DNA from 2 places in the Streptomyces sp. NPDC005962 genome. Region 1 is predicted to be linked to the other one. Evidence: predicted binding sites of a transcription regulator. Region 1 holds the regulator's gene; the other holds the start of a gene.

Region 1 (4,954 bases):
TCGCCGCGGCGGCGGGGCGGCCGCTGGGGTTCTATCTGCACGTGCCCTACTGCGCCACCCGCTGCGGGTACTGCGACTTCAACACGTACACCGCCGCCGAGCTGCGCGGCTCCGGCGGCGTGCTCGCCTCCCGGGACAACTATGCCGAGCAGGTCGCGGAGGAGGTGCGGCTCGCGCGGAAGGTGCTGGGGGACGATCCGCGGCCGGTCGAGACCGTGTTCGTCGGCGGCGGCACGCCCACCCTGCTCGCGGCCGGAGACCTCGGACGGATGCTCGGCGCCATCCGGGACGAGTTCGGGCTCGCGGACGGCGCCGAGATCACCACCGAGGCCAACCCGGAGTCGGTCGATCCGCGCTATCTGGAGGCGCTGCGGGAGGCCGGGTTCAACCGGGTGTCGTTCGGGATGCAGAGCGCCCGGCAGCACGTCCTGAAGGTGCTGGACCGCACCCACACCCCCGGGCGCCCCGAGGCCTGCGTCGCGGAGGCGCGGGCCGCCGGGTTCGACCATGTGAACCTGGACCTGATCTACGGAACCCCCGGCGAGAGCGACGACGACTGGCGGGCCACCCTGGAGGCGGCGCTCGGCGCGGGCCCGGACCATGTGTCGGCGTACGCGCTGATCGTCGAGGAGGGCACCCAGCTGGCGCGGCGCATCCGGCGCGGCGAGGTGCCGATGACCGACGACGACGCCCACGCGGACCGCTATCTGATCGCCGAGGAGATGCTGACGGCGGCCGGGTTCGACTGGTACGAGGTCTCCAACTGGGCCACCTCGCCCCAGGGCCGGTGCCGCCACAACGAGCTGTACTGGCGCGGCGCCGACTGGTGGGGCGCGGGCCCCGGCGCGCACAGCCACGTCGGCGGGGTGCGGTGGTGGAACGTCAAGCACCCCGGCGCGTACGCCCAGGCGCTCAGCGAGGGCCGTTCACCGGGCGCCGGGCGGGAGCTGCTGTCCGACGAGGAGCGCCGGGTCGAGCGCATCCTGCTGGAGCTGAGGCTGTCCGAGGGGTGCCCGCTGGAGCTGCTGCGCCCGGCCGGAGCGGCGGCCGCGGCGCGGGCTCTGGAGGACGGCCTGCTGGAGCCGCAGCCGTACGCGCAGGGGCGGGCCGTGCTCACGCTCAGGGGCCGCCTGCTGGCCGACGCGGTGGTGCGGGACCTGGTGGACTGAAGCCGCCGTCAGGGCGCCGAAGACGTCAGGGCGCCGTGACGAAATCGATCAGTTCCTCGACCCTGCCCAGCAGCTCCGGCCGCACGTCCTTGTAGGAGTGGACCGCGGACAGGATGCGCTGCCACGCCGCGCCCGTGTTCTCCGGCCAGCCCAGCGCACGGCAGACGCCCGTCTTCCAGTCCTGGCCGCGCGGCACCGTCGGCCAGGCGGGAATGCCGAGCGAGGACGGTTTCACGGCCTCCCACACGTCGATGAAGGGGTGCCCGACGACCAGCACGTTCTCGTCGGTGATCTGCTCGGCGATACGGGACTCCTTGGACCCGGCCACCAGATGGTCCACCAGGACGCCGAGCCGGGCGTCCGGGCCGGGGGAGAAGTCGCGGACGATGGCGGGGAGGTCGTCGACGCCCGCCAGGTACTCCACGACGACGCCCTCGATGCGCAGGTCGTCGCCCCAGACCCGCTCCACCAGCTCCGCGTCGTGGCGGCCCTCCACGTAGATGCGCCCGGCGCGGGCGACCCGCGCGCGGGCGCCCGGTACGGCGACCGAGCCGGAGGCCGTGCGCTGCGGCGCGCCGGTGGTCGTCGCGCGCGGGCGTACGAGGGTGACGACGCGGCCCTCCAGGAGGAAGCCGCGCGGCTCCATGGGGAAGACGCGATGTTTGCCGAAGCGGTCCTCCAGAGTGACCGTCGGCCCCTGCGCGGTCTTCTCACAGCGGATCACGGCACCACAGAACCCGGTGGTGACCTCCTCGACCACGAGATCCGGGTCCGCCGGGACCTCGGGGGCGGGCTGCTGCCGCTTCCAGGGCGGGGTCAGATCCTCGTCGTACTGTCGGCTGTGCATCCGGATGACGATAGCGCGGCGGCTTAACGGGACACGCCGAAGCGGGCGGCCAGTTCGTCGCGTTGGTCACGTACGAAGGCCGCGTCCACGACCGACCCATGGCCGGGTACGTACCGCGCGTCCTCGCCGCCGAGGGCGAGCAGCCGGTCCAGGGCGGCGGGCCAGTGGGAGGGGATCGCGTCGGGTCCGGCCTGGGGCGGGCCGGACTCTTCCACCAGATCTCCGCAGAAGACCACCTCCGGCTGGCCGGGAACCCGGCCCGGGACCAGAACGGCCAGGTCATGGGCGGTGTGTCCGGGGCCTGCGTTCGCCAGCAGCACAGGCCGGTCGCCCAGGTCGAGGGTGATCTCCCCGGAGACCGCGTGATGGGGCGGTACGAGGTGGTCGGCGGCCTCGGCGGCCGCCCCCGGGGGCACTCCGTGCCGTACCGCGTCCTCGCGCAGCGCGTCCCGGCCGCGGCGCAGCGGACCGTCCAGACCGGTCGCCCCGTACACCTCGCAGCCCGCGAAGGCGGCCGTCCCCAGGACATGGTCGAAGTGCGGATGGGTGAGCGCGATCCGGGTCGGCCGCCGGCCGGTCAGCCGGGTGATCTCGGCACGTAGCGCCGCGCCCTCGCGCAGCGTCGAGCCGGTGTCCACCACGAGGACGTCCTTACGGCCGATGATCACGCCGACCGTGCAGTCCCAGTCGGGCAGCCTGCGGCGGGCGATATCGGGACCGAGCTGTTCCCACCCGGCCTCTTCCCAACACGTCTTCATACCGAGACGCTAGCTTCAACAGCGATAGCGTGACGTGTGGCCGGGGCGCCGGCGGGGGGCGGCTCTTGCCGTGGCCACCGCACCCCGCCGTACACTGGCTGAGGGGTTCTGGCACTCGCGACCATTGAGTGCCAGAGGGACGACCTGATGACACGGCTGGACTGGAGGTGCGCGGGGTGCTCAGCGAACGCAGACTCGAAGTGCTGCGTGCCATTGTCCAGGACTACGTGGGCACCGAGGAGCCGGTCGGCTCCAAGGCGCTCACCGAGCGGCACCGGCTGGGAGTCTCCCCGGCCACGGTGCGCAACGACATGGCCGTGCTGGAGGACGAGGGCTTCATCGCCCAGCCGCACACCAGCGCCGGGCGCATCCCCACGGACAAGGGCTACCGGCTCTTCGTGGACAGGCTGGCCGGAGTGAAGCCGCTGTCCGCTCCGGAGCGGCGGGCCATCCAGAACTTCCTGGACAGCGCCGTCGACCTCGACGACGTGGTGGGGCGCACCGTCCGCCTGCTGGCGCAGCTGACCCGGCAGGTCGCGGTGGTGCAGTATCCGTCACTGACCCGTTCGACGGTGCGGCATGTGGAGCTGCTGCCGCTGGCCCCGGCCCGGGTGATGCTGGTGCTGATCACCGACACCGGGCGGGTCGAGCAGCGCGTGGTGGACTGCCCGGCTCCGATCAGCGACGACTCGCTGGCGGATCTGCGGGCCCGGCTCAACAGCCGGGTCGTGGGGCGCCGGTTCGCGGATGTGCCGCAATTGGTGCAGGATCTTCCGGAGTCCTTCGAGCAGGAGGACCGGGGGACGGTCTCGACCGTGCTGGCGACCTTGCTCGAAACGCTTGTCGAGGAGACCGAAGAGCGGCTGATGATCGGCGGCACCTCGAACCTCACGCGTTTCGTGCATGATTTCCCCCTGACGATCCGGCCCGTGCTGGAGGCACTTGAGGAGCAGGTCGTCCTCCTCAAGCTGCTCGGCGAGCAAGACTCGGGTATGACCGTGCGCATCGGGCATGAGAATGCTCACGAGGGGCTCAATTCCACCTCGGTCGTGGCGGTCGGCTACGGTTCGGGCGACGAAGCCGTCGCCAAACTCGGCGTGGTCGGACCGACCCGCATGGACTACCCCGGAACGATGGGAGCGGTACGCGCAGTGGCACGTTACGTCGGACAGATCCTGGCGGAGTCGTAAGTGGCGACGGACTACTACGCAGTCCTGGGCGTGCAGCGCGATGCCTCGCAGGACGAGATCAAGAAGGCATTCCGTCGGCTCGCACGCGAGCTGCACCCGGACGTCAACCCTGATCCGAAGACCCAGGAGCGGTTCAAGGAGATCAACGCCGCTTACGAGGTTCTCTCGGACCCGCAGAAGAAGCAGGTCTACGACCTGGGCGGGGACCCGTCGGGGTCGGCCGCGGGCGGCGGCGCCGGTGGCTTCGGCGCGGGCTTCGGCAACTTCTCCGACATCATGGACGCGTTCTTCGGCACCGCCTCGCAGCGCGGCCCGCGGTCCCGGACCCGGCGCGGCCAGGACGCCATGATCCGTCTCGACGTGGAGCTGAGCGAGGCCGCGTTCGGGACGACCAAGGACATCCAGGTCGACACCGCGGTCGTCTGCACGACCTGTAGCGGTGAGGGCGCGGCGCCGGGTACCTCGGCGCAGACCTGTGACATGTGCCGCGGCCGCGGTGAGGTCTCGCAGGTGACGCGGTCCTTCCTCGGCCAGGTCATGACCTCGCGGCCCTGCCCGCAGTGCCAGGGCTTCGGCACCGTGGTGCCGACCCCGTGCCCGGAGTGCGCGGGCGACGGGCGGATTCGTTCGCGGCGCACGCTGACCGTGAAGATCCCGGCCGGTGTGGACAACGGCACCCGCATCCAGCTCGCGGGCGAGGGCGAGGTCGGCCCGGGCGGCGGCCCGGCGGGCGATCTGTACGTGGAGATCCACGAGGTCCCGCACCCCGTCTTCCAGCGGCGCGGCGACGACCTGCACTGCACGGTGACCATCCCGATGACGGCGGCGTCGCTCGGCACCAAGGTGCCGCTGGAGACGCTGGACGGCCTGGAGGAGGTCGACATCCGGCCCGGCACCCAGTCCGGTCAGTCGGTCCCGCTGCACCAGCGCGGCGTCACCCATCTGCGCGGCGGTGGCCGGGGCGATCTGATCGTGCACGTCGAGGTGCTG
Region 2 (4,954 bases), on a different contig from region 1:
CCCCGCCGTCGCCCTGTCCTGCCGCGAGTGCGGTGAGCGCTTCGATCTCGGCCCGATCTTCGCGTGCGAGTCGTGTTTCGGGCCGCTGGAGGTGGCGTACGAGCTGCCCGGCGGCGACCCGGAGGGGCTGCGGAAGCAGATCGAGGCCGGTCCCGACAACATCTGGCGCTACGCGCCGCTGCTGCCCGTCCCCGCCGACGTGGCCACCTTCCCCAGTCTGAGCCCGGGCTTCACCCAGCTCGTCAAGGCCGACCGGCTCGCCCGTGAGCTGGGCATCACCGGTGAGCTGCACGTCAAGGACGACTCCGGCAACCCGACCCACTCCTTCAAGGACCGGGTCGTCGCCATCGCCGTCCAGGTGGCCCGCACGTTCGGCTTCACCACCCTCTCCTGCTCCTCCACCGGCAACCTGGCCGGCGCGGTGGGAGCCGCGGCCGCCCGTTCCGGCTTCCGCTCGTGCGTGTTCATCCCGCACGACCTGGAGGCGGGCAAGGTCGTCATGGCCGCCGTCTACGGCGGTGAGCTGGTCGGCATCGAGGGCACGTACGACGACGTCAACCGCTTCTGCAGCGAGCTGATCGGCGACCCCGTGGGCGAGGGCTGGGGCTTCGTCAACGTCAACCTGCGGCCGTACTACGGCGAGGGTTCCAAGACCCTGGCGTACGAGATCTGCGAGCAGCTCGGCTGGCGGCTGCCGGACCAGATCGTCATCCCGATCGCCTCCGGCTCCCAGCTCACCAAGATCGACAAGGGGCTCAAGGAGCTGATCAAGCTCGGTCTGGTCGAGGACAAGCCCTACAAGATCTTCGGCGCCCAGGCCGAGGGCTGCTCCCCGGTCTCCACCGCCTTCAAGGCGGGCCACGACGTGGTGCGCCCGCAGAAGCCGAAGACCATCGCCAAGTCGCTGGCCATCGGCAACCCGGCGGACGGCCCGTACGTCCTCGACATCGCGCGCCGCACCGGCGGCGCGGTGGAGGACGTCACCGACGAGCAGGTGGTCGACGCGATCAAGCTGCTCGCCCGCACCGAGGGGATCTTCGCGGAGACCGCGGGCGGCGTGACCGTCGGCGTGACCAAGAAGCTCATCGAGGACGGACTGCTCGACCCGTCCCTGACGACCGTCGTCCTCAACACCGGCGACGGCCTCAAGACCCTCGACGCGGTGGCCCCCACCACGGGCCCCTCCGCCATCATCCGCCCCACCCTTGACTCGTTCCGAGAGGCAGGCCTCGCATGAGCGTCAACGTCCGAATCCCGACCATCCTGCGTACCTACACCGGCGGCCAGGCCGAGGTCAGTGCCGAGGGCGCGACCCTCGCCGAGGTTCTGGCGGACCTGGAGAAGAACCACACGGGCATCGCGGCCCGCGTCCTGGACGACACCGGCAAGCTGCGCCGCTTCGTGAACGTCTACGTCAACGACGACGACGTGCGGTTCTCCGAGGGCCTGGGCACGGCCACGCCGGACGGCGCCGGGGTGTCGATCATCCCCGCGGTCGCGGGTGGCTGACCCTGCCGTTGCGCGTGGCTGACCCCGCCGTCGCGGCTGGTTGCTGACGCCCCATCACCCCGCTCACCTGAGGAAATCGCCCCGTCCGGGAACAAGCGGACGGGGCGATTCCGTGTGTGGAATCGCGATAGAGTTGGCCCCGCTTCCCCAACGGGCCCGAGTTCACTCCTCCGCCCCGGCACCGGAACCGCATATGAGAACTCGTCAACTTGTGCGCAAAGTGTGTGCGCGATTTGTCGGGTTGGTACCCTCTGCCCCGCCGGACTTGCCCGAAATTCACGGTACTTCTCCACTTTTTACCGATCGGCCGTGCCCAGAATTCTCGTCCAATTGACCTGTTGCAGAGGGCGTTGGGACGGATACATTCAGCGGCGGTCGACGCGTTCCGGCGCACACCTCCCTCGACTCGGGGGGTGAGGTCTGACCCGGGTCCGCGGAGTGCGGTCCTGCGCAAGGGCCAGCAATAGGGGAGTTAGGAATGGCTCAGGGCACCGTCAAGTGGTTCAACGCGGAGAAGGGGTACGGCTTCATCGCGGTCGACGGTGGTGCGGATGTGTTCGTCCACTACAGTGCGATCCAGATGGACGGTTACCGCACCCTCGAGGAAGGCCAGCGGGTCGAGTTCGAGATCTCGCAGGGCCAGAAGGGCCCGCAGGCGGACATGGTCCGCGTGGCCGTAGGCTGACGCGCCGAACGCGAGGCAGCTGACTGAAACGCCGGAGGGCCCGTACCCCGTGAGGGGGCGGGCCCTCTGGCATGTCCCGGGGCCGCCGAGCCTCTTCCGGGGCCCCTCCGCCGCTCCTCCTCCGCCTCCCCGCCGCCTCTCTTGACGCCCGTCGGGCGCTTGCACTCTCATGGGGCGAGTGCTAATTATTGCGTTAGCACTCTGAAGGTGAGAGTGACAGAAGGATCGGGTCGGTGAGGCAAGCCGACGCCGCGCGGGGCAAGGAACCGCACGGTAGGCAGGCCGTCCGTCGCGGGCGCCAGGCGCGGTCCGGAGCAATCCACCCCGTCTTGGGAGGACCACTTCACATGGCCAAGATCATCGCGTTCGACGAGGAGGCGCGGCGCGGCCTCGAGCGCGGGATGAACCAGCTCGCCGACGCCGTCAAGGTCACCCTCGGCCCCAAGGGCCGTAACGTCGTCCTCGAGAAGAAGTGGGGCGCCCCCACGATCACCAACGATGGTGTTTCCATCGCCAAGGAGATCGAACTCGAGGACCCGTACGAGAAGATCGGCGCCGAGCTGGTCAAGGAGGTCGCGAAGAAGACGGACGACGTCGCCGGTGACGGCACGACGACCGCGACCGTCCTCGCCCAGGCGCTGGTCAAGGAGGGCCTGCGGAACGTTGCCGCGGGCGCCAACCCGATGGCCCTCAAGCGCGGCATCGAGAAGGCCGTCGAGGCCGTCTCCGCCCAGCTCCTTGAGCAGGCCAAGGATGTGGAGACCAAGGAGCAGATCGCCTCCACCGCCTCCATCTCCGCCGCCGACAGCCAGATCGGCGAGCTCATCGCCGAGGCGATGGACAAGGTCGGCAAGGAAGGCGTCATCACCGTCGAGGAGTCGCAGACCTTCGGGCTCGAGCTTGAGCTCACCGAGGGCATGCGCTTCGACAAGGGCTACATCTCCCCGTACTTCGCGACGGACATGGAGCGCATGGAGTCGTCGCTCGACGACCCGTACATCCTGATCGTCAACTCGAAGATCACCAGCGTGAAGGACCTCCTCCCGCTGCTCGAGAAGGTCATGCAGTCCGGCAAGCCGCTGCTGATCATCGCCGAGGACATCGAGGGCGAGGCGCTGGCGACCCTGGTCGTCAACAAGATCCGTGGCACCTTCAAGTCCGTGGCCGTCAAGGCTCCGGGCTTCGGTGACCGCCGCAAGGCCATGCTCGGCGACATCGCCATCCTCACCGGTGGCACCGTCATCTCCGAGGAGGTCGGCCTCAAGCTGGAGAACGCGGGTCTCGACCTGCTCGGTCGCGCTCGCAAGGTCACCGTCACCAAGGACGAGACCACGATCGTGGACGGCGCGGGCGACACCGACCAGGTGCAGGGCCGCGTCAACCAGATCCGCGCCGAGATCGAGAACTCGGACTCGGACTACGACCGCGAGAAGCTCCAGGAGCGCCTGGCGAAGCTCGCGGGCGGCGTGGCCGTCATCAAGGCCGGTGCCGCGACCGAGGTCGAGCTCAAGGAGCGCAAGCACCGCATCGAGGACGCGGTGCGCAACGCCAAGGCCGCCGTCGAGGAGGGCATCGTCGCCGGTGGTGGCGTGGCCCTGCTCCAGACCGTCTCGGTCTTCGAGAAGCTGGAGCTCGAGGGTGACGAGGCCACCGGTGCCCAGGCCGTGCGCCTGGCCCTGGAGGCCCCGCTGAAGCAGATCGCCATCAACGCCGGCCTCGAGGGCGGCGTCGTGGTGGAGAAGGTGCGCAACCTGACTCCGGGTCACGGCCTCAACGCCGCGACCGGCGAGTACATCGACCTGATCGCCGAGGGCATCATCGACCCGGCCAAGGTCACGCGCTCCGCGCTGCAGAACGCCGCGTCGATCGCCGCGCTGTTCCTCACCACCGAGGCCGTCATCGCCGACAAGCCCGAGAAGTCCGCTCCGGCGGGCGCCCCGGGCGGCATGCCGGGCGGTGACATGGACTTCTGATCGGCTTCGGCGCCCCGCGCGCCGGTCGGTCGTACCGTCCAGTGACGACGGCGGGGCGGCACCCTTTCTCCGAGGGGTGCCGCCCCGCCGCCGTTTTTTGGGCTTTTAAGGGCTACGGATTGGCCGCTTCGAGGGCGGCCCGCAGATGGCCGTTCGCCTCGCCGAGCAGCTTCCCGGCGGTGGGCGCGTCCACGCCGCCGAGGATCGTGAGGATGGCGTTCTTGGCCTCCCAGTCGGTGGCCGTCAGCGCGCTCTCGATCTGCTCGTCCGTGGCGCCGGTGGCCAGCGCGACGATGCGGCGGGTGCGCGCCTGGAGCTTCTCGTTCGAGGCACGCACGTCGACCATCAGATTCCCGTAGGTCTTGCCCAGCCGGATCATGGTGATGGTCGAGACCATGTTGAGCACGAGCTTCTGCGCCGTGCCCGCCTTGAGCCGGGTCGACCCGGTCAGCAGCTCCGGTCCGACGACGACCTCGATGCCGTGGTCGGCGGCCGCGGCGAGCGCCGAGCCCGCGTTGCACGACAGCCCCACGGTGAGCGCCCCCCGGCGGCGGGCGTGCTCGACGGCGCCCACGGCGTACGGGGTGCGGCCGGAGGCCGAGACGCCCACGACCGCGTCGTCCGGGCCGATCCCGATCCGGTCCAGGTCCTCGGCGGCCAGCTCCGCGCTGTCCTCCGCCCCCTCCACGGACGACACCACGGCGTCCGCCCCGCCCGCGATCATGCCGACGACCCGGTCCGGCCGGGTGTTGAAGGTGGGCGGGCACTCGCTCGCGTCGAGCACCCC

Evidence for each region. The regulator HrcA, encoded in region 1, represses chaperone genes, less so after heat shock. The targets are predictions, from matches to a motif close to TTNGCACTCNGNNNNNCNGAGTGCNAA.
Region 2: the regulator HrcA is predicted to act here: its motif matches at 2,353-2,379, upstream of groL (chaperonin GroEL).

What each region holds. Positions count from the first base shown of each region.
Region 1 covers NZ_JBEXVE010000003.1:298,556-303,509, forward strand. The annotation lists gene hemW (radical SAM family heme chaperone HemW) at 1-1,169, shown strand, start outside; gene ABZ370_RS07500 (DUF3097 domain-containing protein) at 1,195-2,016, opposite strand; gene ABZ370_RS07505 (MBL fold metallo-hydrolase) at 2,040-2,774, opposite strand; gene hrcA (heat-inducible transcriptional repressor HrcA) at 2,951-3,964, shown strand; gene dnaJ (molecular chaperone DnaJ) at 3,965-4,954, shown strand, end outside.
Region 2 covers NZ_JBEXVE010000001.1:387,307-392,260, forward strand. The annotation lists gene thrC (threonine synthase) at 1-1,237, shown strand, start outside; gene ABZ370_RS01890 (MoaD/ThiS family protein) at 1,234-1,509, shown strand; gene ABZ370_RS01895 (cold-shock protein) at 1,988-2,194, shown strand; gene groL (chaperonin GroEL) at 2,542-4,167, shown strand; gene murQ (N-acetylmuramic acid 6-phosphate etherase) at 4,280-4,954, opposite strand, start outside.